DNA from 4 places in the Pantoea sp. B9002 genome. Region 3 is predicted to be linked to each of the others. Evidence: predicted binding sites of a transcription regulator. Region 3 holds the regulator's gene; each other region holds the start of a gene.
What was found. Region 3 encodes CRP, which controls carbon source genes, mostly activating them, when cyclic AMP is high. Its sites were predicted from a motif close to ATGTGANNNNNNTCACAT; they were not measured.
Positions count from the first base shown of each region.

Region 1: a site for CRP is predicted at 2,669-2,686, ahead of yrbN (protein YrbN). Genes of this name have one in related genera too.
Region 2: a site for CRP is predicted at 4,735-4,752, ahead of cdd (cytidine deaminase). Genes of this name have one in related genera too.
Region 4: a site for CRP is predicted at 3,071-3,088, ahead of HX773_RS04910 (CdaR family transcriptional regulator). Genes of this name have one in related genera too.

Region 1 covers NZ_JACAPA010000002.1:253,577-259,617, forward strand. The annotation lists gene pnp (polyribonucleotide nucleotidyltransferase) at 1-1,574, shown strand, start outside; gene nlpI (lipoprotein NlpI) at 1,704-2,588, shown strand; gene yrbN (protein YrbN) at 2,693-2,749, shown strand; gene HX773_RS01875 (DEAD/DEAH family ATP-dependent RNA helicase) at 2,766-4,676, shown strand; gene HX773_RS01880 (SDR family NAD(P)-dependent oxidoreductase) at 4,745-5,491, opposite strand; gene HX773_RS01885 (AraC family transcriptional regulator) at 5,675-6,041, shown strand, end outside.
Region 2 covers NZ_JACAPA010000033.1:71,285-77,325, reverse strand. The annotation lists gene HX773_RS16235 (GNAT family N-acetyltransferase) at 1-105, shown strand, start outside; gene apbC (iron-sulfur cluster carrier protein ApbC) at 102-1,214, opposite strand; gene metG (methionine--tRNA ligase) at 1,376-3,409, shown strand; gene HX773_RS16220 (CidA/LrgA family protein) at 3,613-3,996, shown strand; gene HX773_RS16215 (CidB/LrgB family autolysis modulator) at 3,989-4,681, shown strand; gene cdd (cytidine deaminase) at 4,806-5,702, shown strand; gene HX773_RS16205 (NAD-dependent malic enzyme) at 5,863-6,041, shown strand, end outside.
Region 3 covers NZ_JACAPA010000036.1:195,371-201,411, reverse strand. The annotation lists gene HX773_RS18110 (LacI family DNA-binding transcriptional regulator) at 1-11, shown strand, start outside; gene HX773_RS18105 (LysE family translocator) at 13-615, opposite strand; gene HX773_RS18100 (hydrolase) at 676-1,692, shown strand; gene HX773_RS18095 (YheU family protein) at 1,695-1,913, shown strand; gene HX773_RS18090 (phosphoribulokinase) at 1,975-2,844, shown strand; gene HX773_RS18085 (OsmC family protein) at 2,896-3,300, opposite strand; gene crp (cAMP-activated global transcriptional regulator CRP) at 3,605-4,237, shown strand; gene HX773_RS18075 (YccS/YhfK family putative transporter) at 4,296-6,041, shown strand, end outside.
Region 4 covers NZ_JACAPA010000008.1:24,862-30,902, reverse strand. The annotation lists gene dgt (dGTPase) at 1-1,415, shown strand, start outside; gene degP (serine endoprotease DegP) at 1,552-3,000, shown strand; gene HX773_RS04910 (CdaR family transcriptional regulator) at 3,186-4,343, shown strand; gene HX773_RS04905 (alginate lyase family protein) at 4,343-5,569, shown strand; gene HX773_RS04900 (DUF3461 family protein) at 5,612-6,004, opposite strand.

The DNA of each region.
Region 1 (6,041 bases), on a different contig from region 3:
TGGAATCAGAAGCTGACATCCTGACTGAAGAGCAGATGCTGGGCGCTGTGGTATATGGCCACGACCAGCAGCAGATCGTTATCGAAAACATCAATGCGCTGGTTGCCGAAGCTGGTAAACCACGTTGGGATTGGCAGCCACTGCCAACTAACGATGCACTGATCGCACGCGTTACTGCATTGGCAGAAGCGGGCATCAGCGACGCTTACCGCATCACTGATAAGCAAGAGCGTTACACTCAGGTTGGCGCAGTGAAAGACGCGACCATCGCTGCACTGCAGGCTGAAGATGAAACGCTGGATGCTGGCGATATCGCTGACATCGTTCACGACCTTGAGAAGAGCGTTGTTCGTAGCCGCATCATCCGTGGCGAACCGCGTATCGATGGCCGTGAGAAAGATATGATTCGTGGCCTGGATGTGCGCACTGGCGTACTGCCACGCACGCACGGTTCTTCACTGTTTACCCGTGGTGAAACGCAGGCGCTGGTTACCGCAACGCTGGGTACCGCACGTGATGCGCAGAATCTGGATGAGTTGATGGGCGAGCGTACCGATAGCTTCCTGTTCCACTACAACTTCCCTCCATACTGCGTGGGCGAAACCGGTATGGTTGGCTCACCGAAGCGTCGTGAAATTGGTCACGGTCGTCTGGCGAAGCGTGGCGTGCTGGCAGTAATGCCTAAGCAAGCGGATTTCCCATACACCGTGCGTGTGGTTTCAGAAATCACCGAATCTAACGGTTCTTCTTCAATGGCTTCCGTGTGCGGTGCTTCTCTGGCACTGATGGATGCTGGCGTACCGATCAAAGCAGCCGTAGCCGGTATTGCGATGGGTCTGGTTAAAGAAGCCGACAACTTTGTGGTTCTGTCTGACATCCTGGGTGACGAAGATCACCTCGGCGACATGGACTTCAAAGTAGCAGGTAGCCGCGATGGTATCACTGCGCTGCAGATGGATATCAAAATCGAAGGTATCACCCGCGAAATCATGCAGGTTGCTCTGAATCAAGCGAAAGGTGCGCGTCTGCACATCCTGAGCGTGATGGAACAGGCAATCAGCACGCCGCGTCAGGAAATTTCTGAGTTCGCGCCGCGCATTTACACCATCAAAATCAGTTCAGATAAGATCAAAGATGTCATCGGTAAAGGCGGCTCGGTTATCCGTGCGCTGACCGAAGAAACCGGCACCACCATCGAAATCGAAGATGACGGCACCGTGAAGATCGCTGCAACTGATAGCCTGAAAGCCAAAGAAGCCATTCGTCGTATCGAAGAGATCACTGCTGAGATCGAAGTTGGCCGCGTCTACTCTGGTAAAGTTACACGTATCGTTGATTTCGGTGCCTTCGTGGCAATCGGCGGCGGTAAAGAAGGTTTGGTCCACATCTCTCAGATCGCAGACAAGCGCGTAGAGAAAGTGACCGACTATCTGCAGATGGGCCAGGAAGTTCCAGTGAAAGTCATGGAAGTGGACCGTCAGGGCCGTGTACGCCTGAGCATCAAAGAAGCGACAGAGCAGAAACCAGCGGAAGAAGTTGCTACCGCTGCATCTGATGCATCTGACGCCGAGTAAGCGTTTACCGATTTACCTCTCCCTACTTTGCGGGGAGAGGTGTTTAGATCATCGCGAGGGCGGGAATCCTTGTGCACAGCAGGAGGATGACAGGATGGTTGTCCCAATGTTTGTATTCGGGAGTGGGAAATGAAGCCTTTTTTGCGCTGGTGTTTTGTTGCGACAGCTATCACGCTGGCAGGATGCAGCAACTCCAATTGGCGTAAGAACGAAGTTCTGGCAGTACCTTTGCAGCCCACACTGCAGCAAGAGGTGATCCTGGCGCGAATGGAACAAATTCTTGCCAGTCGTGCCCTTACCGATGATGAACGCGCACAGCTATTATATGAGCGCGGAGTGTTGTATGATAGTTTGGGTCTGAGGGCATTAGCGCGGAACGATTTTTCGCAAGCGCTGTCTATAAGACCAGATATGCCTGAGGTATTTAACTATCTCGGTATATACTTAACGCAGGCAGGCAACTTTGATGCTGCCTATGAAGCGTTTGATTCTGTACTTGAGCTTGATCCAACTTACAACTATGCGCATTTAAACCGTGGTATCGCCCTCTATTACGGCGGTCGATACAAGTTAGCGCAAGATGATCTGCTGGCGTTTTATCAAGACGATCCTAACGATCCATTCCGCAGCCTTTGGCTCTATCTCGTTGAAAGCGATATGGATGCCGACAAGGCAAAAGTTACGCTGAGACAGCGTCATGACAAAGCGGTTCGCGATCAATGGGGATGGAATATTGTCGAGTTCTACCTTGGCGACATCAGTGAAAAAACATTGATGGAACGTCTCAAGGCGGACGCAACGGATAACACCTCGCTCGCTGAACATCTCAGTGAAACCAACTTCTATTTAGGTAAGTACTACCTAAGTCTGGGGGAGAAGGACGACGCGAAAGCGTTGTTCAAACTGGCGGTGGCCAACAACGTAAACAACTTTGTTGAGCACCGATACGCATTGTTGGAACTGGCGCAACTCGGCCAGACACAAGACGATTTATCAGAATCTGACCAGCAATAGCTGACGAACTTTTATTGCCTGAATACCTGTAAAGTCATCATCTTCAGAGATGAGGGCTTTTCTGTTCGTCAAAACTTCTAATTTGAGCCGGTTCACACTTTTTGATGAAAATGACTGAAAGTTTTCACGACGAGTTATGTAGACTGGCCGCCGCAATCTAAGAGGCACGTGTACTACATGACTGATATTCAAACCACTTTTGCTGACCTTGGCCTGAACGCCGACATCCTCGAATCACTGAACGGTATGGGCTACGTAAAGCCTTCTCCAATCCAGGCTGAGTGTATTCCTCACCTGCTGGCTGGCCGTGACGTGTTGGGTATGGCGCAGACCGGTAGTGGTAAAACTGCGGCTTTCTCACTGCCGCTGCTAAACAACATTGATCCTACTGTTAAAGCACCGCAAATTTTGGTGCTGGCACCTACCCGCGAATTGGCGGTACAGGTTGCTGAAGCCGTCACAGAATTCTCTAAACACATGCGTGGCATTAACGTTGTAGCCCTGTACGGCGGCCAACGTTATGACGTACAGCTGCGCGCACTGCGTCAGGGACCACAAGTTGTTGTGGGTACGCCTGGTCGTCTGCTGGATCACCTGAAGCGTGGCACGTTAGATCTGTCTAACCTACGCGGTCTGGTACTGGACGAAGCTGATGAAATGCTGCGTATGGGCTTCATCGAAGACGTTGAAACCATCATGGCGCAGATTCCAGACGGTCATCAGACCGCGCTGTTCTCAGCCACCATGCCAGAAGCGATTCGTCGTATTACCAAGCGCTTCATGAAAGATCCACAGGAAGTGCGCATCCAGTCAAGCATGACTACGCGCCCAGACATTTCTCAGTCTTACTGGACCGCTTACGGCCGTAAAACTGACGCGCTGGTTCGTTTCCTGGAAGCGGAAGATTTCGATGCAGCCATCATCTTCGTGCGTACCAAAAATGCCACGCTGGAAGTGGCCGAAGCGCTGGAGCGCAGCGGTTATAACAGCGCAGCACTGAACGGCGACATGAACCAGGCACTGCGTGAGCAGACGCTGGAGCGTTTGAAAGATGGTCGTCTCGACATCCTGATCGCGACCGACGTTGCAGCACGTGGTCTGGACGTTGAGCGTATCAGCCTGGTCGTAAACTTTGATATCCCAATGGATGCAGAGTCTTACGTTCACCGTATCGGTCGTACCGGCCGTGCTGGTCGTGCAGGTCGTGCGTTGCTGTTCGTTGAGAACCGCGAGCGTCGTCTGCTGCGCAACATCGAACGCACCATGAAGCTGACCATTCCAGAAGTTGAGCTGCCAAACGCAGAACTGCTGGGTGAGCGTCGTCTGGCTAAGTTCGCGGCTAAAGTACAGCAGCAGCTGGAAAGCAGCGATCTGGACCAGTACCGCGCACTGCTGAGCAAAATGCAGCCGGGCGAAGATCTGGATATCGAAACTCTGGCCGCAGCACTGCTGAAAATGGCTCAGGGCGAACGTCCACTGATTCTGCCACCAGAAGCACCGCGTCCAGCGCGTCGCGAGTTCAGCGATCGTCCTGAGCGTGGTGAGCGTCGCGATTCACGTGATTCTCGTGGTCCACGCGAAAGCCGTGAGAGCCGCGATGGCGATCGTCCACATCGTGAACGTCGTGACGTTGGCGAAATGCAGCTGTACCGCATTGAAGTGGGCCGTGATGATGGTGTTGAAGTTCGTCACATCGTTGGCGCGATCGCTAACGAAGGCGACATCAGCAGCCGTTACATCGGTAACATTAAGCTGTTTGGTACTCACTCAACCATCGAGCTGCCGAAAGGCATGCCGGGCGAAGTGCTGCAGCACTTCACTCGTACGCGTATTCTGAACAAACCGATGAATATGCAGCTGATGGGTGATGCGCCGGTGCACGAGCGTAGCGAACGTCGTCCATCTGCTGGCGGCGAACGTCGTGGCAATGGCGCACCGCGCGCTGATGGTGCTCCACGTGGCGAAGGCGCTCCACGTCGCTTCTCCGAACGTCGTGAAGGTGGCCGTGAAGGCGGACGCTTCAGCCGTGAAGGTGGCCGTGGCCCGCGTCCAGAAGGCGCAGCTGCACCACGTCGTCGTGACGCATAAGCGATAAACGCTAAAAGTAAAAAGGGACGCTGATGCGTCCCTTTTTTTATGCCGGTGGAAAGTAAATTTTACACGCCACCGGCAATCAGCACGCGTTCACCGCTAACGTAAGCTGACTCTTCTGACGCCAGAAACAGCGCGACTTGCGCTACATCTTCCGGCAAGCCAAAGCGTCCGAGCGGCGTTGCCGCTATCAGCTGTGCTTTCAACTCCGGATGCATCTTCTTCGCCGCCAGCAAACCTTCGGTCAAAATAATGCCGGGTGCTAACGCATTGACGCGAATATTACGTGGCCCAAGCTCGCGTGCGAGGCCCTGCGTTAAGGTATCGATCGCGCCTTTGGTTGCTGCCCAAAGCACCGAACCAGGCGTGCTGCGTTGGCTATTTAAAGCGCTAAGGTTGATGATGGAACCGCCGCGTGCGGGGAAATGTTTTGCCGCCTGCTGACACACCAGCAAGCTGCCCAGCAGATTCACATTCAGCTGCTGCTGCATTTCTCTGAGGCTAAGGTCGGCAAAGTCACCGTGGTGAAAAATGCCGGCGTTATTCACCACAATATCGGGCGCGCCAAACTGCTCAATGCTGCTAGCGAACAAGCGCTGCACATCGGCCTCGCGTGAGATATCAGCCTGTACGGCGATGGCGTCGCTACCCAGCGCCTGGATGTCGGTCACCACATCCGCCGCACCCACTTCGTCCTGAAGATAATTCACCACCACCCGAGCACCGGCCGCCGCGAAAGTCATGGCGATGGCGGCACCAATGCCTTTCGAAGCGCCCGTCACCAGCGCAATTTTGCCTTCAAGTGTTTTCATCGTATCTCTCCACCTGAGATTTCGGGGAAGATAAAGCATGCGCTGTCCATACAATCGGGTGGTAGCGCAATCCTGCAAGCTTCTTGCACGATCCTGCAAATCTGCTGTTCAAGGACTAGTCGCAGCGCCAACCACAAGCGAGAATATCCAATCAGTGATTTCTTATCGCGGAGCACCGATCGCATGATTCATCAGGAACAATGGCAGCAGTTGGTGGCAATTATTGCCCGCCACGCACCGCAGGATGGTCGTCACTATTGCCCAATCGATTTTCTCTCTTTCGGCCGCAGTTCTCAGCCCACCAGTTTGGCACACGTGGCGACTTGGGCGAGCTTTGCTTTGGTCGCGCAGGGGCAGAAAGCGCTGCGCATGGGCGACGATGTGATGCATTACGGGCCGGGCGATTTGCTGCTGGTGACGCTTGATATGCCGGTGCAATCCTGCGTTGTCATGGCGACGCCAGAGAAACCGAATCTGGGCGTGGGCATCACCATCAACGAAACGCGTCTGATGCGTTATCTGGAACACTTTCCGCACCGTCAACTCGGCA
Region 2 (6,041 bases), on a different contig from region 3:
AAACACGGCTGGCGGCGCGAAGCGGTTGGCGAGAGCGAGCAGGGAAAATATGTGCTGATGCATTTCCCGCTGGCGACGCGCGCCAGCGGAAATGGACGGCGTTAAACCGCGCGGAACGCGATATCGCCAGGGATAATTTCTCCCTGCCAATAGAGCTGCGCCGCAACGCGACCCGCCAGTTGGCGGTAGAGCGCGGTGAAATCACTCTCCGGACGGCGCACCACGGTCGGTTCGCCATCATCCAGATCTTCCCGCAGCGTAATGTGCAGCGGCAGCTGGGCCAGTAAGCGGGTGCTGTAATCCTCCACCAGCTTCTGCGCACCGCCAGTGCCGAAAATCGGCTCGTGATGTCCGCATTGGCTGCAGATGTGCATGCTCATGTTCTCGACCACGCCCAGCACCGGCACGCTCACTTTCTCGAACATCACCATCCCTTTACGCGCATCAATCAAGGCGATGTCCTGCGGCGTGGTGACCACTAACGCGCCGGTCACCGGCACGTTTTGTGCCAGCGTCAGCTGAATATCGCCGGTGCCTGGCGGCATATCGAGAATCAGATAATCGAGATCCGGCCACATAGTTTCGTTGAGCAGCTGCATCAGGGCTTTGCTGGCCATTGGACCGCGCCACACCATAGCGTTGTCGTCGGTGACCAGATAACCAATCGAATTGGTCGCCAGACCGTGCGCCATAATGGGTGCCATATGCGTGCCATCCGGCGAAGTCGGACGCTGATTTTCGGTGCCGAGCATGTTAGGGATCGACGGACCGTAAATATCCGCATCGAGAATCCCCACGCGCGCCCCTTCGGCAATCAGCGCCAGCGCCATATTCACAGCGGTGCTGGATTTGCCCACGCCACCTTTGCCGGAACTGACGGCGATGATGTTCTTCACACCGGTCGCGCCCGGATGATTTTTCACTCGCTTCAGCGTGGCGATGTCGTGGCGCAGCCGCCAGTCAATGGCGCTGGCGTCCGTCAGGCGCAGCAGTTCGGCGCTGGTTTGCGCTTTCAGCTCTTCAAAAGCGCTGGCCCACGCGAACGGCATCACCAGTTCGATATGCAGCTTGTCATCCAGCAGTGCGACGTGGCGCAGCGCTTTCAGCGTTGTCAGGTTGTGTTGCAGCGTCGGATGTTCAAAGTCACTTAGCACGCCGATAACCAATGCTCGCAGCGCTTCAGGTGAATGATGTTGCTGGGATTGTGAAGTCATCCCCTCTCCTTGTTTATTCGTCACGCCAGATTGCGGCGGTGTCTGTTCAATAATATCAGATAGGCGCTAAAAGTGACGCGGATGTCCAGCTGTGTTTACGCCAGAGGGTGCTTCGGTTAACATCTAACACCGATTTTTCTTCAACGGAACGCTACGCAAACATGACTCAAGTCGCTAAAAAAATTCTGGTAACGTGCGCACTGCCGTACGCAAACGGTTCAATCCATCTCGGTCACATGCTTGAACACATTCAGGCTGACATTTGGGTCCGTTACCAGCGAATGCGTGGCAACCAGGTTCACTTCATCTGTGCAGACGACGCCCACGGCACGCCGATTATGCTGAAAGCTCAGCAGCTGGGCATCGCGCCGGAGCAGATGATCGCGGAGATGAAGCAGGAGCACGAAACGGATTTCGCTGGCTTCAACATCAGCTACGACAACTATCACTCAACGCACGGCGACGAAAACCGTCAGCTGTCCGAGCTGATTTATGGTCGTCTGAAAGAGAACGGCTTCATCAAGAACCGCACCATTTCGCAGCTGTACGATCCTGAGAAAGGCATGTTCCTGCCGGACCGTTTCGTCAAAGGCACCTGCCCGAAATGTAAGTCACCGGATCAGTATGGCGACAACTGCGAAGTGTGCAGCGCGACCTACAGCCCAACCGAGCTGATCGACCCGAAATCTGTGGTCTCAGGCGCGACGCCGGTGCTGCGCGATTCCGAGCACTTCTTCTTTGATCTGCCCTCTTTCAGCGCGATGCTGCAGGCGTGGACGCGTTCAGGCGCGCTGCAAGAGCAGGTGGCTAACAAGATGCAAGAGTGGTTCGAGTCTGGCTTGCAGCAGTGGGATATCTCCCGCGACGCACCTTACTTCGGCTTCGAAATTCCTGGCGCGCCGGGCAAATATTTCTACGTCTGGCTGGATGCGCCAATCGGTTACATGGGTTCATTCAAAAACCTGTGCGACAAACGCGGCGATATCGATTTTGACGAATTCTGGAAGAAAGATTCCACTACCGAGCTGTATCACTTCATCGGTAAAGACATCGTCTATTTCCACAGCCTGTTCTGGCCGGCGATGCTGGAAGGCAGCAACTTCCGCAAGCCAACCAACCTGTTCGTACACGGTTATGTAACGGTGAATGGCGCGAAGATGTCTAAATCGCGCGGCACCTTTATTAAAGCCAGCACCTGGTTGCAGCATCTGGATGCCGACAGCCTGCGTTATTACTACGCGGCCAAGCTCTCTTCACGCATCGACGACATCGACCTGAATCTGGAAGATTTCGTGCAGCGCGTGAATGCGGACGTGGTGAACAAAGTGGTAAACCTGGCGTCACGTAATGCGGGCTTCCTGACCAAACGCTTTGGCGGCAAGCTGGCGAGTGAACTGGCGGATCCGGCGCTGTATCAGACCTTTGTGGATGCTTCAGAGAAGATTGGTGAAGCCTGGGCCAGCCGCGAATATAACCGCGCGATCCGTGAAATCATGGCGCTGGCCGACCTGGCGAACCGCTATGTCGATGAGCAGGCACCTTGGGTGGTGGCAAAGCAAGAAGGCCGCGATGCCGACCTGCAGGCGATCTGCTCCATGGGTATCAACCTGTTCCGCGTCTTGATGACCTGGCTGAAGCCGGTGCTGCCATCGCTGACCGAACGTACCGAAGCCTTCCTGCAGAGCGAACTGAGCTGGGATGCGATTGCCCAACCGCTGCTGGATCATGAAGTGGCACCGTTCAAAGCGCTGTATGGCCGTATCGAGATGACCAAAGTTGACGCGCTGGTTGAGGCTTCGAAAGAGGATGCGGCGGCGGCAAACAAGCCTGCGGCAACCGGTCCTTTGGCGGATGCGCCGATTGGCGACACCATCACCATCGATGATTTTGCTAAGGTCGATATGCGCGTGGCGCTGATCGAGAAAGCAGAGCTGGTAGAAGGTTCCGATAAGCTGCTGCGTCTGGAGCTGGATGTGGGTGGCGAGAAGCGTCAGATTTTCTCTGGCATTCGCGCTGCCTATCCGGATCCGTCGGTGCTGGTCGGCAAGATGACCATCATCGTCGCCAACCTCGCGCCGCGTAAAATGCGCTTCGGTATTTCAGAAGGCATGGTGCTGTCAGCGGGCCCGGGCGGCAAAGACCTGTTTGTGCTGTCCGTTGATAGCGGCGCAGTACCGGGCATGCCGGTTAAGTAAGCTAACAAGCCGCCTCAGGGCGGCTTTTTTGTACCTGTTGATCCTGCGCATTGTGGGGTCACCATAAATGGCGACCCTACAAAGGATTGGCGCGTTTTTCGTAGGGTCGCCATTTATGGCGACCAGGTCAGACAGTATTGTGATCGCTAGCACGCTAATAGCTTAGTGCGTATGATAAAGCGCTACGAAAACAGGAGCCTGACATGCCTGCCGTTCTCTCTGCTTGTTGGCGCTATGTGCGCGCCTTCGTGATCATTTATGCGGCGCTTTACGCCGGAATGGGGATTTCTGCCCTGCTCCCGATAACCATTCCCGGCAGTATCATCGGCATGCTGCTGCTGTTCCTGCTGCTGGGTCTGCAAATCATGCCGGTTGAGTGGGTGAAGCCCGGATGCCATTTGCTGATTCGCTATATGGCGCTGCTGTTTGTGCCGATTAGCGTCGGCGTAATGGGCTATACCGATATCCTCACCGCGCAGTTTGGACCGATTGTGGTGTCGTGCATTGTCAGTACTTTTATGGTGCTGCTGATTGTCGGGCTCAGCGCAGAGCGCTTGCAGCGCCCGCAGGAGAAGTCGAATGAGTGATGCATGGTGGTCGCTGCCGCTGACCGTGATCGCCTATTTTCTGGCGCGTAAGCTGGCGGCGAAAATTAATATCTCCATCGTCAATCCATTGCTGGTAGCGATGGCGATTGTCATTCCGATTCTGCTGCTGACTAACCTGCCTTACACGCGCTATTTTGCCGGCAGCAGCCTGCTCAATCAGTTGCTGCAACCGGCGGTTGTGGCACTGGCGTTGCCGCTGTATGAGCAGATGCATCAGATTCGCGCGCGCTGGAAAACCATTATCAGCGTCTGCTTCATCGGTAGTATTACGGCGATGGTGTCGGGTACCGCGATTGCGCTGTGGATGGGCGCAACGCCGGAAATCGCCGCCACCATTATGCCGAAATCCGTTACCACGCCGATTGCGATGGCGGTCTCCGCCTCGCTGCACGGCATTCCCGCCATCAGCGCCATCTGCGTGCTTATCGCCGGCGTGCTGGGTGCGGTGTTTGGCCATATGCTGCTCAATCTGTTTAAGGTGAAAAACAAATCCTCGCGCGGATTGGCGATTGGTAACGCATCGCACGCGTTAGGTACCGCGCGCGCAGCCGAGATCGATTATCAGGAAGGCGCGTTCAGCTCACTGGCGCTGGTGATTTGCGGCATCATCACCTCGTTACTGGCACCGCTGCTTTTTCCGCTATTAATGCATTGGTGGGGCTGAAACTTGCGAGAGATCTCGCAAAGTTGAAACAACCCAATCAGCTTGCATTGTCAGAGCGACTTGGATCACATATAAAACGTCAGGCGGCGCATCGCCGCTAACGCGTAACTGAGGCCATCACATCATGCATTCACGATTCCTTACTGCTTTTTCCGCCCTGCCCGCTGCGCTGCAAGCTGCGATTCAGCCGCTGCTGGATGCGCCGGATTTCCATGGCGTATTGCGTCCGCAAGATGTCGCGCAACTGAAACAGCTTACCGGTCTGGATGATGATGCGCTGGCGCTGGAACTGCTACCGCTGGCGGCGAGCTGCGCCGTGGCAACCGTGTCTCATTTTAATGTCGGCGCGATTTCGCGCGGCGTCAGCGGCCATTGGTACTTCGGTGCCAACATGGAGTTCCTGCATACCCCGCTGCAGCAGACGGTGCACGCCGAGCAAAGTGCCATAACGCATGCCTGGCTGCGCGGTGAAGAGAAGCTGGCGGCGATTACCGTTAACTACACGCCGTGCGGACATTGCCGTCAGTTTATGAATGAGCTGAACAGCGGCACGGCGATTCGCATCAGCCTGCCGGGACGCGCGGTTAGCACGCTGGGCGACTATCTGCCGGATGCGTTTGGCCCTGCCGATCTGAACATCACTGAACGTCTGCTGACGCCGGTCGATCATGGTTTTGCGGTTGCAGGCGAGGCTTTGCAACAGGCCGCTATTGCCGCCGCCAATCACAGTCACGCGCCTTACAGTCAGAGCTACAGCGGCGTGGCGCTGCGCAGCCAGAGCGGCAAGGTCTTTATCGGTCGCTATGCGGAAAACGCCGCCTTCAACCCAAGCTTGCCGCCGCTGCAGGCCGCACTGATTTTGATGAACATGAGCAACGAAGCGCTGGAGACAATTCAGCAAGCGGTTTTGGCGGAATGTCAGGACAGCACGCTGAGTCAGCGGGATGCCACCCGCGCTACGCTTAAGGCGTTAGGATGTGAGGATTTCTCACTTACTTTAGTTTCGAAAACATCAGTTTAGTGATCCTTTTACCGCTTTTGTGACCTTCTGTTAACAAAAGCTGTACATCTGCAGGAATTTTCATAGGATCGGGCGCCAGAACCTCTTCACTTCAAGATGGACTGGCGTTACCTTTTCCCGGCGATACGTCAGAAAACACTGCAACCGGAGCAAGCACTGCATGGAACTCGACTACGAAAGTAAACGCCCGCTGTATATTCCTTATGCGGGTCCGATCCTGCTGGAATTTCCGCTGTTGAACAAAGGCAGCGCCTTCACCCTCGAAGAACGTAACGAATTTAACCTCAACGGCCTGCTACCGGAAGCGGTAGAAACCATCGAAGAGCAGGCAGAACGTGC
Region 3 (6,041 bases):
CTTCCAGTTAACTCAGCGCCAAATCAGCAATACGCACGCCGCGGTGAGCAAGCCCATCGCCAGATTGAAAATTTTCCACGCGCGTGGGCTGCGCAGCAGACGTCCAATCAGCGAGCCAAAGCCCATCCAGATCACCCCGGAAACCACGTTCACCATGAACATGCCGATGCTGATCGCCACCACCGAATGCAGATATTCGCTGCCCGCCAGGCTGAAGCTGGCCACCGCGCCGAGCGCCATCAGCCAGGCTTTCGGGTTGATCAGCTGCAGCAAGCCGCCTTGCCAGAACGGCATCTGCTTCACCGTGACATCGTCGGTTTCCAGTTTTTCATACTCGGCGCTGGCGATTTTCCATGCCAGCCACAGCAGGTAAAGGCTACCGGCAATCTTCAGGATGAGATGCAGCGAGGGATAAAGCAGGATGAGACCGCCGATACCAAATGCCACCATCAGCAACATGACTTGCATACCAATCATGATACCAATGAGCAGCGGAATGGTGCGCAGGAAGCCAAAATTAGCACCCGAGGCGGTAAGTAACATATTATTGGGCCCGGGCGTGATGGCCGCGACCCAGAGAAAACCTAACATTGATAAAAAAAGACTCAGTTCCATGTATATTCGGGTGCTCCTCACCCAGTAAAGCGAACAACCCATCGAAGCTATCAGCGACTTATGCATCAGACAAGCCTTTACCCAAGCTATTTTGATCGCCCCAGCGGCGAGCGCTTTAAACCACTGCGCGGATTCAGTAACGCGCATCTGCAAACGCTGCTGCCGCGTATTCTGCGTCGCCGCGTTACGTTACGTCCGCACTGGCAGCGTCTTGACCTGCCGGACGGCGATTTTGTCGATTTAGCGTGGAGTGAAGATCCGGCGCAGGCGCGTCATAAACCGCGCATGGTGATGTTTCACGGCCTGGAAGGCAGCTTTCGTAGCCCGTATGCGCACGGCCTGATGCAGGCGTGTCAGGCACGCGGCTGGCTGGCGGTGGTGATGCACTTTCGCGGCTGCAGCGGCGAGCCTAATCGCTTAAAGCGCATCTATCACTCCGGTGAAACCGAAGACGCCACCTACTTCCTTAACTGGCTGCAACGCGAATGGGGCAGCGTGCCCACCGCCGCCGTCGGCGTTTCGCTGGGCGGCAACATGCTCGCTTGCCTGCTGGGTCAGCAAGGTCACGATGTACCGATTGATGCCGGCATCGCCATCTCAGCGCCGCTGGCGCTTGAGCCGTGCAGCGGCAAGCTGGATGTCGGCTTTTCGCGCTTCTATCAGCACTATTTACTGACGCAGCTGAAAAAGAACGCCACGCGCAAACTGCGCGCCTGGCCCGGCACGCTGCCGGTCGATCTCAGCCAGTTACGTGCTTTCCGCCGCTTACGCGAGTTTGATGATGCGATAACCGCACGTGCGCACGGTTTTATTGACGCCAACGACTATTATCAACGTGCCAGCGCGATGCCGCTGCTGACCGGCGTGCGTAAACCGCTGCTGATCATCCATGCGCAAGACGATCCCTTTATGACCGACGCCGTGATCCCGCAACCTGACCAGCTGTCAGCCTCAATCCAATATCAGCTGACGCAGCAAGGCGGCCACGTCGGTTTCGTTGGCGGCACCTTGCTTAAACCGAAAATGTGGCTGGAACAGCGCGTGCCCGACTGGCTCTCAACCTATCTGGATGTGTAATTGTGATTATTCCCTGGCAAGAACTCGAAGCGGACACGCTGGAAAACCTGATTGAAACCTTCGTGTTACGCGAAGGCACCGATTACGGCGAGCAGGAACGCAGTTTGCTGCAAAAAGTCGCCGACGTGCGCCGCCAGCTGGAGCGCGGCGACGTGGTGCTGGTGTGGTCGGAACTGCATGAATCGATCAATATTATGCCAAAGGGTGAATTCCGCGGCTGATGCGCCCCGCGGCAATTCGTGGTAACAATGCTCATCGCCGGACTTCACAGGGAGCTCTGTTATGTCAGCCAGGCATCCAATTATTGCCGTCACCGGTTCCAGCGGCGCCGGAACCACCACCACCAGCCTCGCCTTCCGTAAGATTTTCCAACAGTTGAATCTGCATGCGGCGGAACTCGAAGGCGACAGTTTCCATCGGTTTACGCGTCCGGAAATGGACATGGCGATCCGCAAGGCGCGCGATCTCGGTCGTCACATCAGCTACTTCGGCCCGGAAGCCAACGACTTCGGCCTGCTGGAGCAGACGTTCAAACATTATGGCCAAACCGGCCTCGGCGAATCGCGCAAATATCTGCATACCTACGACGAAGCGGTGCCGTGGAATCAGGTGCCGGGCACTTTCACGCCGTGGCAGCCGCTGCCGGAAAACACCGATGTGCTGTTCTATGAAGGCTTGCACGGCGGCGTGGTTACCCAGCAGCAAAATGTGGCGGAGCATGTCGATCTGCTGGTTGGCGTGGTACCGATTGTTAACCTTGAGTGGATTCAGAAGCTGGTGCGTGACACCGGCGAGCGCGGCCATTCACGCGAAGCGGTGATGGATTCGGTGGTACGTTCGATGGAGGATTACATTAACTTCATCACGCCACAGTTCTCGCGCACCCACATTAACTTCCAGCGCGTGCCGACCGTTGATACCTCAAACCCGTTTGCCGCACGCGAAATTCCGTCGCTCGACGAAAGCTTCGTGGTGATTCATTTCCGTGGTCTGGAAGGCATCGCGTTCCCCTATCTGCTGGCGATGATTCAGGGATCGTTTATTTCGCACATCAATACGCTGGTGGTGCCGGGCGGCAAAATGGGATTGGCGATGGAGCTGATTATGCTGCCGCTGGTGCAGCGACTGATTGAAGGAAAGCGGATTGAATAGGTTTGGTGCGGGCTGTGAAAAGGGAGGCATGAATGCCTCCCCTACGACCGATTACAACTCGACAACCTCATAACTGTGGGTAATTTCCACACCTTTACCCAGCATGATCGCCACCGAGCAATATTTTTCCGCTGACAGATCAACCGCGCGCGCAACCGCTTTATCGCTCAATGCTTTACCGCTAACGATAAAATGCAGGTTGATGTGGGTGAAAATGCGTGGCGCTTCTTCACGGCGTTCTGAAGTAAGTTTCACTTCGCAATCGGCCACATCGCTGCGCCCTTTTTGCAGGATTGACACCACGTCAATGGCGCTACAGCCGCCCGCGGCCATCAGCACCATCTCCATTGGACTTGGCGCTTTATCACCGGAATTACCGTCCATTAATACCTGATGGCCGGATGAGGATTCTCCGAGAAAGGTAAGACCTTCCACCCATTTCACTCGTGCCTGCATTATTCTTTCTCCTGAAGCGGCGGTTTTGCCGCCAGAGTACGCTTTCACCTGACAAACAGCAATCCAGAGTAATCCCCCTTCTGCTGAAGCGAGACAACACAAGACAGCTCGCAAAAGCTGTGCTACAAACAGTGCTGAAAATATTTTCGTCATCACAGACGAAGGCCGGAAGAATCAAAAGCGTAGCTTAAGAGTCCACCCGGAATAATTTTTCCTTTACTGGAAACGCTCGACGATTAAACCGCCTGACAGGGAAAAATGCCCCCTGTATTTTGGGCACGATTACAACAGAGGATAATAGCGAATGGTTCTCGGCAAACCGCAAACAGACCCTACACTCGAATGGTTCCTGTCCCATTGCCATATTCACAAATATCCATCCAAAAGCACGCTCATCCATCAGGGTGAGAAAGCGGAAACGCTGTACTACATCGTAAAAGGTTCCGTAGCGGTACTGATTAAAGATGAAGAAGGCAAAGAGATGATTCTCTCCTACCTCAATCAGGGAGATTTCATCGGCGAACTCGGTCTTTTCGAAGAAGGCCAGGAACGTAGTGCTTGGGTGCGTGCGAAGTCTGCCTGCGAAGTGGCTGAAATTTCATACAAAAAATTCCGTCAGCTGATTCAGGTAAACCCGGATATTTTAATGCGACTTTCGTCGCAAATGGCGCGTCGTCTGCAAGTGACATCTGAGAAAGTGGGCAACCTTGCCTTCCTCGATGTCACCGGACGCATTGCGCAAACGCTGCTAAATCTGGCCAAACAGCCAGATGCGATGACTCACCCAGACGGGATGCAAATCAAAATCACCCGTCAGGAGATTGGTCAGATCGTGGGCTGCTCACGCGAAACCGTGGGTCGTATCCTGAAAATGCTGGAAGATCAGAACCTGATCTCCGCACACGGTAAAACCATCGTCGTTTACGGCACCCGCTAATTTCTTCTCACCCACGGCGTGATGGCAACATCGCGCCGTTTCTATTTGCGATGAGCTGATGTGGCGCCGAATCATCTATCATCCCGAAGTTAACTATGCGCTGCGGCAAACGCTGGTGCTGTGCCTGCCTGTGGCTCTCGGCTGGCTGTTTGGCGATCTGCAAAAAGGTCTGCTGTTCTCGTTAGTGCCTGCCTGCTGCAACATGGCGGGACTGGATACGCCGCACAAACGCTTCTTCAAACGCCTGATTGTGGGTGGTTCGCTGTTTGCCACCGGCAGTTTCCTGATGCAGATCCTCACCGCTTACCAGATTCCGCTGCCGCTGATTTTGCTGGCGCTGCCGCTGCTGATTGGCGTAACCGGCGAAATCGGCCCGCTGCACGCGCGCCTGCTGCCCGCCACACTCATCGCCGCCATCTTTACGCTCAGCTTAGTGGGACGTATGCCGATGTGGGTGCCGCCGCTGCTCTACATTGGCGGCACGCTGTGGTACGGCTTGTTCAACTGGTTCTGGTTCTGGCTGTGGAAAGAGCAGCCGATGCGCGAATCGCTCAGCCTGCTGTTCCGCGAGCTGGCCGATTATTGCGATGCCAAATACACCTTACTGACGCAGCTGACCGATCCGGAGAAAGCGCTGCCGCCGCTGCTGGCGCGCCAGCAAAAGGCGGTCGATCTCATCACCACCTGTTACCAGCAAATGCACATGCTGTCGGCGAGCCGCGATAACAGCCACAAACGCCTGACGCGCGCTTTCCAGGTGGCGCTGGATTTACAGGAACACATCTCGGTGAGTTTGCATCAGCCCGAAGAGGTGCAGAAGCTGGTTGAGGAGAGCCACGCCGAAGCGGTGATTCGCTGGAACGCGAAAATCATCTCGGCGCGGCTGCGCGTGCTGGCGGACGCGATTCTCTACCATCAGCTGCCGGATCGTTTTCACATGGAGAAACAGCTCGGCGCGCTGGAGAAAATTGCGCGCCAGCATCCGGATAATCCGGTCGGCAACTTCTGCCTGTATCACTTCAGCCGCATCGCCCGCGTATTGCGTACGCAGAAGCCGCTCTATACGCGTGACCTGATGGCCGATCGCCAGCGCCGCTTACCGCTATTACCGGCGCTGCGCAGTTATCTGTCGTTCAAATCCACCGCGTTACGCACCGCGGCACGCTTCGCCGTAATGCTGATGTTTGGCAGCTCGCTGGCGCTGTTCTTCAACATTCCCAAACCTTACTGGATTCTGATGACCATCATGTTCGTCAGCCAGAACGGTTACAGCGCCACGCGCGTGCGTATTCAGCACCGTGCGCTGGGCACTTTCGCCGGATTGCTGATCGCCGCCGCGTCGCTGCAGCTGGCGGTGCCGGAATCGATCACGCTGCTGTTTATGCTGGGGATCACGCTGGCGAGTTATCTGATCACGCGGAAATATTACGGCTGGTCGATGATTGGCTTCACCGTCACTGCGGTGTATTCGCTGCAATTGCTGTCGCTTAACGGCGCACAATTTCTGCTGCCGCGCATGATGGATACTTTGATGGGCTGTTTAATTGCCTTTGCCGGAATGATTTGGCTGTGGCCGCAGTGGCAAAGCGGGCTGCTGCGTAAGAACGCGCACGATGCGCTGGAAGCCTATCAGGAAGCGCTGCGACTGCTGCTGGGGCCGGAACAGTCGCCAGAGAAACTGGCTTATCAGCGCATGAAGGTTAATCAGGCGCACAACGCGCTGTTCAACTCATTGAACCAGGCATCGAGCGAGCCGGGCTTTAACCTGCAATATCTGAAAGATATGCGCATGTGGGTCACGCAC
Region 4 (6,041 bases), on a different contig from region 3:
TTATTACCCGCCACTTTGAAAGCGATCGCGGACGTATTATTAACTCCGCCGCGATTCGTCGTCTGCAACAGAAAACTCAGGTATTCCCGCTGGAGCGCAATGCGGCGGTGCGATCGCGTCTGACGCACTCGCTGGAAGTGCAGCAAACCGGGCGATATATCACCAAAGAGATTCTGCAAGCGCTGAAAACTCAGGGCGGCGGGCTGGCGAATTATGGGCTGGATGAGTTTGAAGGCGCCTTCGAAAGCCTGATTGAGATGGCCTGTTTGCTGCACGATGTCGGTAATCCGCCGTTTGGTCATTTTGGTGAAGCGGCGATCAATGACTGGTTCGACGATAATCTGCCAGCCGAGCTCGTCGATCCGCTGGTAGCGGGCGTTGCCGATGAAGCTGAGCGCGCCGCGTTTGACCAGTTAAATGCCATGATCCGTCAGGATTTGTGCCATTTCGAGGGCAACGCCCAGGCGATTCGCTTGGTGCACACGCTGCTGCAACTCAATCTCAGCTATGCGCAGGTAGCCTGTATTTTGAAATATACCGCGCCCGCATGGTGGCAAGGCGATAAACCGGCTGAATTTAGCGTATTAATGAAAAAACCGGGCTTCTATTTATCCGAGCGTGAATATGTGGCTGAGTTGCGCGAAGCGACGAATATTAAACAGCACCATCGTTTTCCGCTCACCTGGATAATGGAAGCCGCCGATGATATCTCTTATTGCATTGCCGATCTGGATGACGCCGTGGAAAAAGATATTTTCCATGTTGAAACGCTGTATAAGCATTTATTGGATGCCTGGGGCACGGTAAAAAACGGCGATGTTTTCAGCCGCACTATCGGCGATGCCTGGAAAGAGGCTAATCAGAAAAAACGCCGCAGTATCAGCGATCAATTCTTTATGTCATTGCGGGTTAACGTGCAAAACGTGCTGGTTAGCCATGCGGTTAAGCGTTTTATTGACAACCTGCCGGCTATTTTCGAAGGCGATTTTAATCACGCTTTACTGGAAGATGATGGCGAAGAAGGGCGCTTGCTGAAATTATTTAAAACGGTCGCGCGTCAGCAAGTGTTTAATCATCCGGAAGTTGAACAACTGGAATTGCAGGGTTATCGGGTGATTAAAGGTCTGCTCGAAATATATCAATCATTGCTGTTGCTGGATTACGAGCAATTTACCACCTTGATGAACGAGGATTTTCTGGCAAAGCATCCGATTGAAACCCGGTTGTTTCATAAGCTTTCCGGCAAACATCGCAAAGCCTATCAGCAACACATGCGTTCATTGATTGTTGAGCATAAATATCAGCGCTTGTTGTGGGAACGTTATTATCGTGCGCGTCTGATTCAGGACTACATTAGTGGGATGACGGACAATTATGCCTGGGATGAATATCGTCGTTTAATGGCGGTTGAATAAGCGCAGAATTGTAAAGGCGAAGAACAATTTTTTACCTTTGCCTAAAACTTTATTAGGAACTTCGCGCTAAAAACTTAATCTCACCATCACGACCACAGCAATGGTCTGGCCGTAATTCTTAGAGAGACACAGATTAATGAAAAAAAACACAATTATGCTGGCGTTGGCGCTGAGTTTCGGCGCGACGGCATTGAGCCCTGTGAGTGTATTTGCAGCCGAAACAGCTTCTTCTTCCAGCCAGCAGTTGCCAAGCCTGGCACCGATGCTGGAAAAAGTCATGCCGTCCGTGGTGAGTATCAGCGTGGAAGGCACGACGACGGTTAAAACACCGCGTATGCCGCAGCAGTTCCAGCAATTCTTTGGTGATAATTCTCCGTTCTGCCAGGACGGTTCACCGTTCCAGAGTTCGCCCATGTGCCAAAACGGCGCGGGCGGTGACGGCGGCGGCGCGGATGGCGGTGCTAACGCGCAGAAACAGCAGTTCCGCGCCCTCGGTTCCGGCGTGGTGATTAACGCGGATAAAGGCTATGTGGTGACCAACAACCACGTGGTGGATAACGCGACCAAAATTCAGGTGCAGCTCAGCGATGGCCGTCGTTATGACGCCAAAGTGATCGGTAAAGATCCGCAGTCAGACATCGCGCTGATTCAGCTGCAGGATGCGAAAAACCTCACCGCAATCAAGATTGCCGATTCCGACAACTTGCGCGTCGGTGATTACACCGTGGCGATCGGTAACCCGTACGGCCTTGGCGAAACGGTGACCTCGGGGATTGTTTCGGCGCTGGGCCGCAGCGGCCTGAACGTTGAAAACTATGAAAACTTCATCCAGACCGATGCGGCGATCAACCGTGGTAACTCCGGCGGCGCGTTGGTTAACCTTAACGGCGAGCTGATTGGTATTAACACCGCGATTCTGGCACCGGATGGCGGCAACATCGGTATCGGCTTTGCGATCCCAAGCTCAATGGTGAAAAACCTTACCGCGCAGATGGTTGAATACGGCCAGGTGAAACGCGGCGAGCTGGGCATTATGGGCACCGAGCTCAACTCCGAGCTGGCGAAAGCGATGAAAGTCGACGCGCAGCGCGGCGCCTTTGTTAGCCAGGTGCTGCCGAACTCCGCTGCGGCAAAAGCCGGCGTGAAAGCCGGTGACGTAGTGGTGTCAATGAACGGCAAAGCGCTGACCAGCTTCGCGGCGCTGCGTGCCGAAGTCGGCTCGCTGCCGGTCGGCACCAAACTGCAGCTGGGTCTGCTGCGCGAAGGCAAACCGGTGAACGTCACGGTTGAATTGCAGCAGAGCTCGCAGGATAAAGTGCAGTCCGCCACCATTTACACCGGCATTGAAGGTGCCGATCTCAGCAATATCGATACTAACGGCCAGAAAGGCGTGCGTGTCGATAACGTTAAAGCGGGCAGCGCAGCAGCGCGTATTGGCCTGAAGAAAGGTGACGTGATTCTGGGTGTCAACCAGCAAGCCGTGGCTAATCTTGGCGAGCTGCGTAAAGTGCTCGACACCAAACCTTCGGTGCTGGCACTGAATGTGCAACGCGGTGACAGCAGCCTGTATCTGCTGATGCAGTAAGTTTTAGGTTGTTGATAACAGGCGAGCTTCGGCTCGCCTTTTTTGTGTCTGTGCAAATGTCCGGTACTGAATGTGACGCTTACCGCAAATCCCGCATAATCCCGCTGGCTATGTGCAGTTGCACAATGTCAGCATCCGTAACGGATGCGTATTCTGTCTGTTCGTCCTTATCTCCGGAGTGTTTGATGGCCACCTATCATCTCGATGCGCGACTGGCTCAGGATATTGTTGCCCGCACCATGCAAATTATTGATAGCAATGTCAACGTGATGGACGCGCGCGGCCGCATCATCGGCAGTGGCGATCGTGAGCGCATTGGCGAATTGCACGAAGGCGCGCTGTTGGTGCTGTCACAAGGCCGCGTGGTGGACATCGACGAAGCGGTGGCAAAACATCTGCACGGTGTGCGTCCCGGCATCAATTTGCCGCTGCGTATTGATGGCGACATCGTCGGTGTTATCGGTTTGACCGGTCAACCGGCGACGTTGCGTCACTACGGCGAATTGGTGTGTATGACCGCCGAAATGATGCTGGAACAGGCGCGTTTGCTGCACATGCTGGCGCAGGACAGTCGCTTGCGTGAAGAGCTGGTGCTGAATCTGGTGCGCAGCGAAACCTTATCGCCAGCGCTTAGCGAATGGGCGCAGCGGCTCGGCATCGATCTCAATCAGCCGCGCGTGGTGGCGGTGGTGGAAGTGGACAGCGGCCAGCTCGGCGTCGATAGCGCCATGTCCGAGCTGCAGCAGCTGCAAACGCTGCTGACCACGCCGGAACGCGACAACCTGATTGCGATTGTTTCACTCACCGAAATGGTGGTGCTGAAACCGGCGCTGAATGCGCATGGCCGCTACGATCAGGACGATCATCGTCGCCGCGTGGATCAACTGCTGCAACGCATGAAGGAGAGCGGACAGGTGCGAATGCGTATCGCGCTCGGCAACTACTTTACCGGTCCCGGCAGCATCGCACGTTCGTACCGCACCGCGCGCACCACCATGATGGTGGGCAAACAGCGCATGCCGGAACAGCGCAGCTATTTTTATCAGGATCTGGTGCTGCCGGTGCTGCTGGACAGTTTACGCGGCGGCTGGCAGGCCAACGAACTGGCGCGCCCGTTGGCAAAGCTGAAAAGCATGGATAACAATGGCTTGCTGCGACGCACGCTGGTGGCGTGGTTCAGTCATAATGTGCAACCGAGCGCTACGGCACGCGCGCTGTTTATTCATCGCAACACGCTGGAGTATCGCCTCAACCGTATTTCCGAGCTCACCGGGCTGGATCTGGGTAACTTTGACGATCGTTTGCTGCTGTACGTGGCGCTTCAACTGGATGAGCAGAGTTAATGAGGAATCTGTGGATTGCGCTGCTATGGCTGTATAGCGCGCTTAGTGTGGCTAACGATCCGGCCTTTCTCTCTTTAAACGATCTGCAGAAAGTTAAGCAGCAGTTGGCACAACATCAAGCCGCGCCGCCAACGCTCGACGCGTGGTATCAGCTAAAACAGCAGGCGGATAACGCGCTGAAACACCCCAATCCCAGCGTCACCGATAAAGGCATGCTGCCGCCGAGCGGGTCGAAGCAGGATTATTTAAGCCTGAGCGCCTATTGGTGGCCGGACGCCAGCACCGCCGACGGCCTGCCGTGGCAGCGTCGCGATGGCGAAGTGAATCCTGCCAGTAAGAATGATCAAAGTGATGGTGTACGGCTGGCGCGCTTTACCGCTGATTTTCAGGCGCTGACGCTGGCCTGGTATTTCTCTGGCGATCAACGTTATGCCGACAAAGCGCTGGCGATGATGCGTCACTGGTTTATCGATCCCGCCAGCCGTATGCATCCCAACCTTAATTTTGCCCAAGGCATTCCGGGCCGATCCGTAGGCCGCCATGATGGCGTGCTCGATGGGCGCTACTTTGCCACGCGCGTGGTGGATGCGTTGACTTTGCTACGCAATGCGCCCGGTTGGCAGCCAGCCGATCAGCAGGCGATGCAGCAGTGGTTTAGCGAGTATCTGCACTGGCTGCGGCACAATCCGTTAGCACTGAAAGAAGCGGCGGCGGCGAACAATCATGGCAGTTGGTATTGCACGCAGGTGGCGGGGATTGCGTGGTATCTGGGCGATCGTGAGACAGTCAAAGCGATGGTAGAGCTGGCGCGCAGTAAAATTGCGCTGCAAATTCGTGCCGATGGCAGCCAGCCCGCTGAACTGGCGCGCACGCGATCCTTTCATTACAGCTACTTCAATCTGCAGGCGCTTACTGCATTGGCGCAGTTGGCCGGTAAAGCGGGATTGGGTGATTTATGGCATAGCCAGCAGCAAGGCGGCTCGTTGCTGACTGCGCTCGACATGATGGCGCCGTACAGCGATGCCAGTAAAGTCTGGCCGTGGAAAAACCGCGATCGGGTGAGCCAGCGCATCATTCCGCTGCTTTCCATGGCCGATAACAGCTTGCAGCAGCCGCGTTATCAGCAGTGGATCATGCAGACGCAGTGGAAAGATCAAAAGAGTGGGGCGGTGATGCAGGCACAGCGTGATACCTGGCTGCTTTCACTGCCTTTTCAGCAGCCATAAAAAAAGGCCAGCATCGGCTGGCCTGTTATCTAAAGCGCGAAATTAACGGTTGTTGCGGGTCAGCTGATCGAGGTCTGATTCGATTTCAGCAATCTTGTTCGAGACCACGCTTTCCAGATGACGCAGATCCGCCAGAATTTTACGCTTCAGATCCACTTCAACCTGGTCGCGCTGGCAAATCTGGTCCAGCTCATCGATCACATAACGCAGGTTCGGGCTGATTTCCTGCACTTCTTTGTAACCCTGGCTGGTGTGATCGGCGACAACGGTTTTACGCTGACGTGGGTATTTGAATTTCACGCTTTTAGCGAAGAATTCACCTTTATCTTTGCGGAAGTAGATTTTAAGAATGTCGTTGTTAGCTTCCTGACGCAGGCTGTAACGGTCGATGTCGTCAGGGTTGCTGATACCTAAGCTTTTCAGGTTGTCGTACATAGCGTTTATATTCCATCTAAGAGTGGGTGAGCGCGCA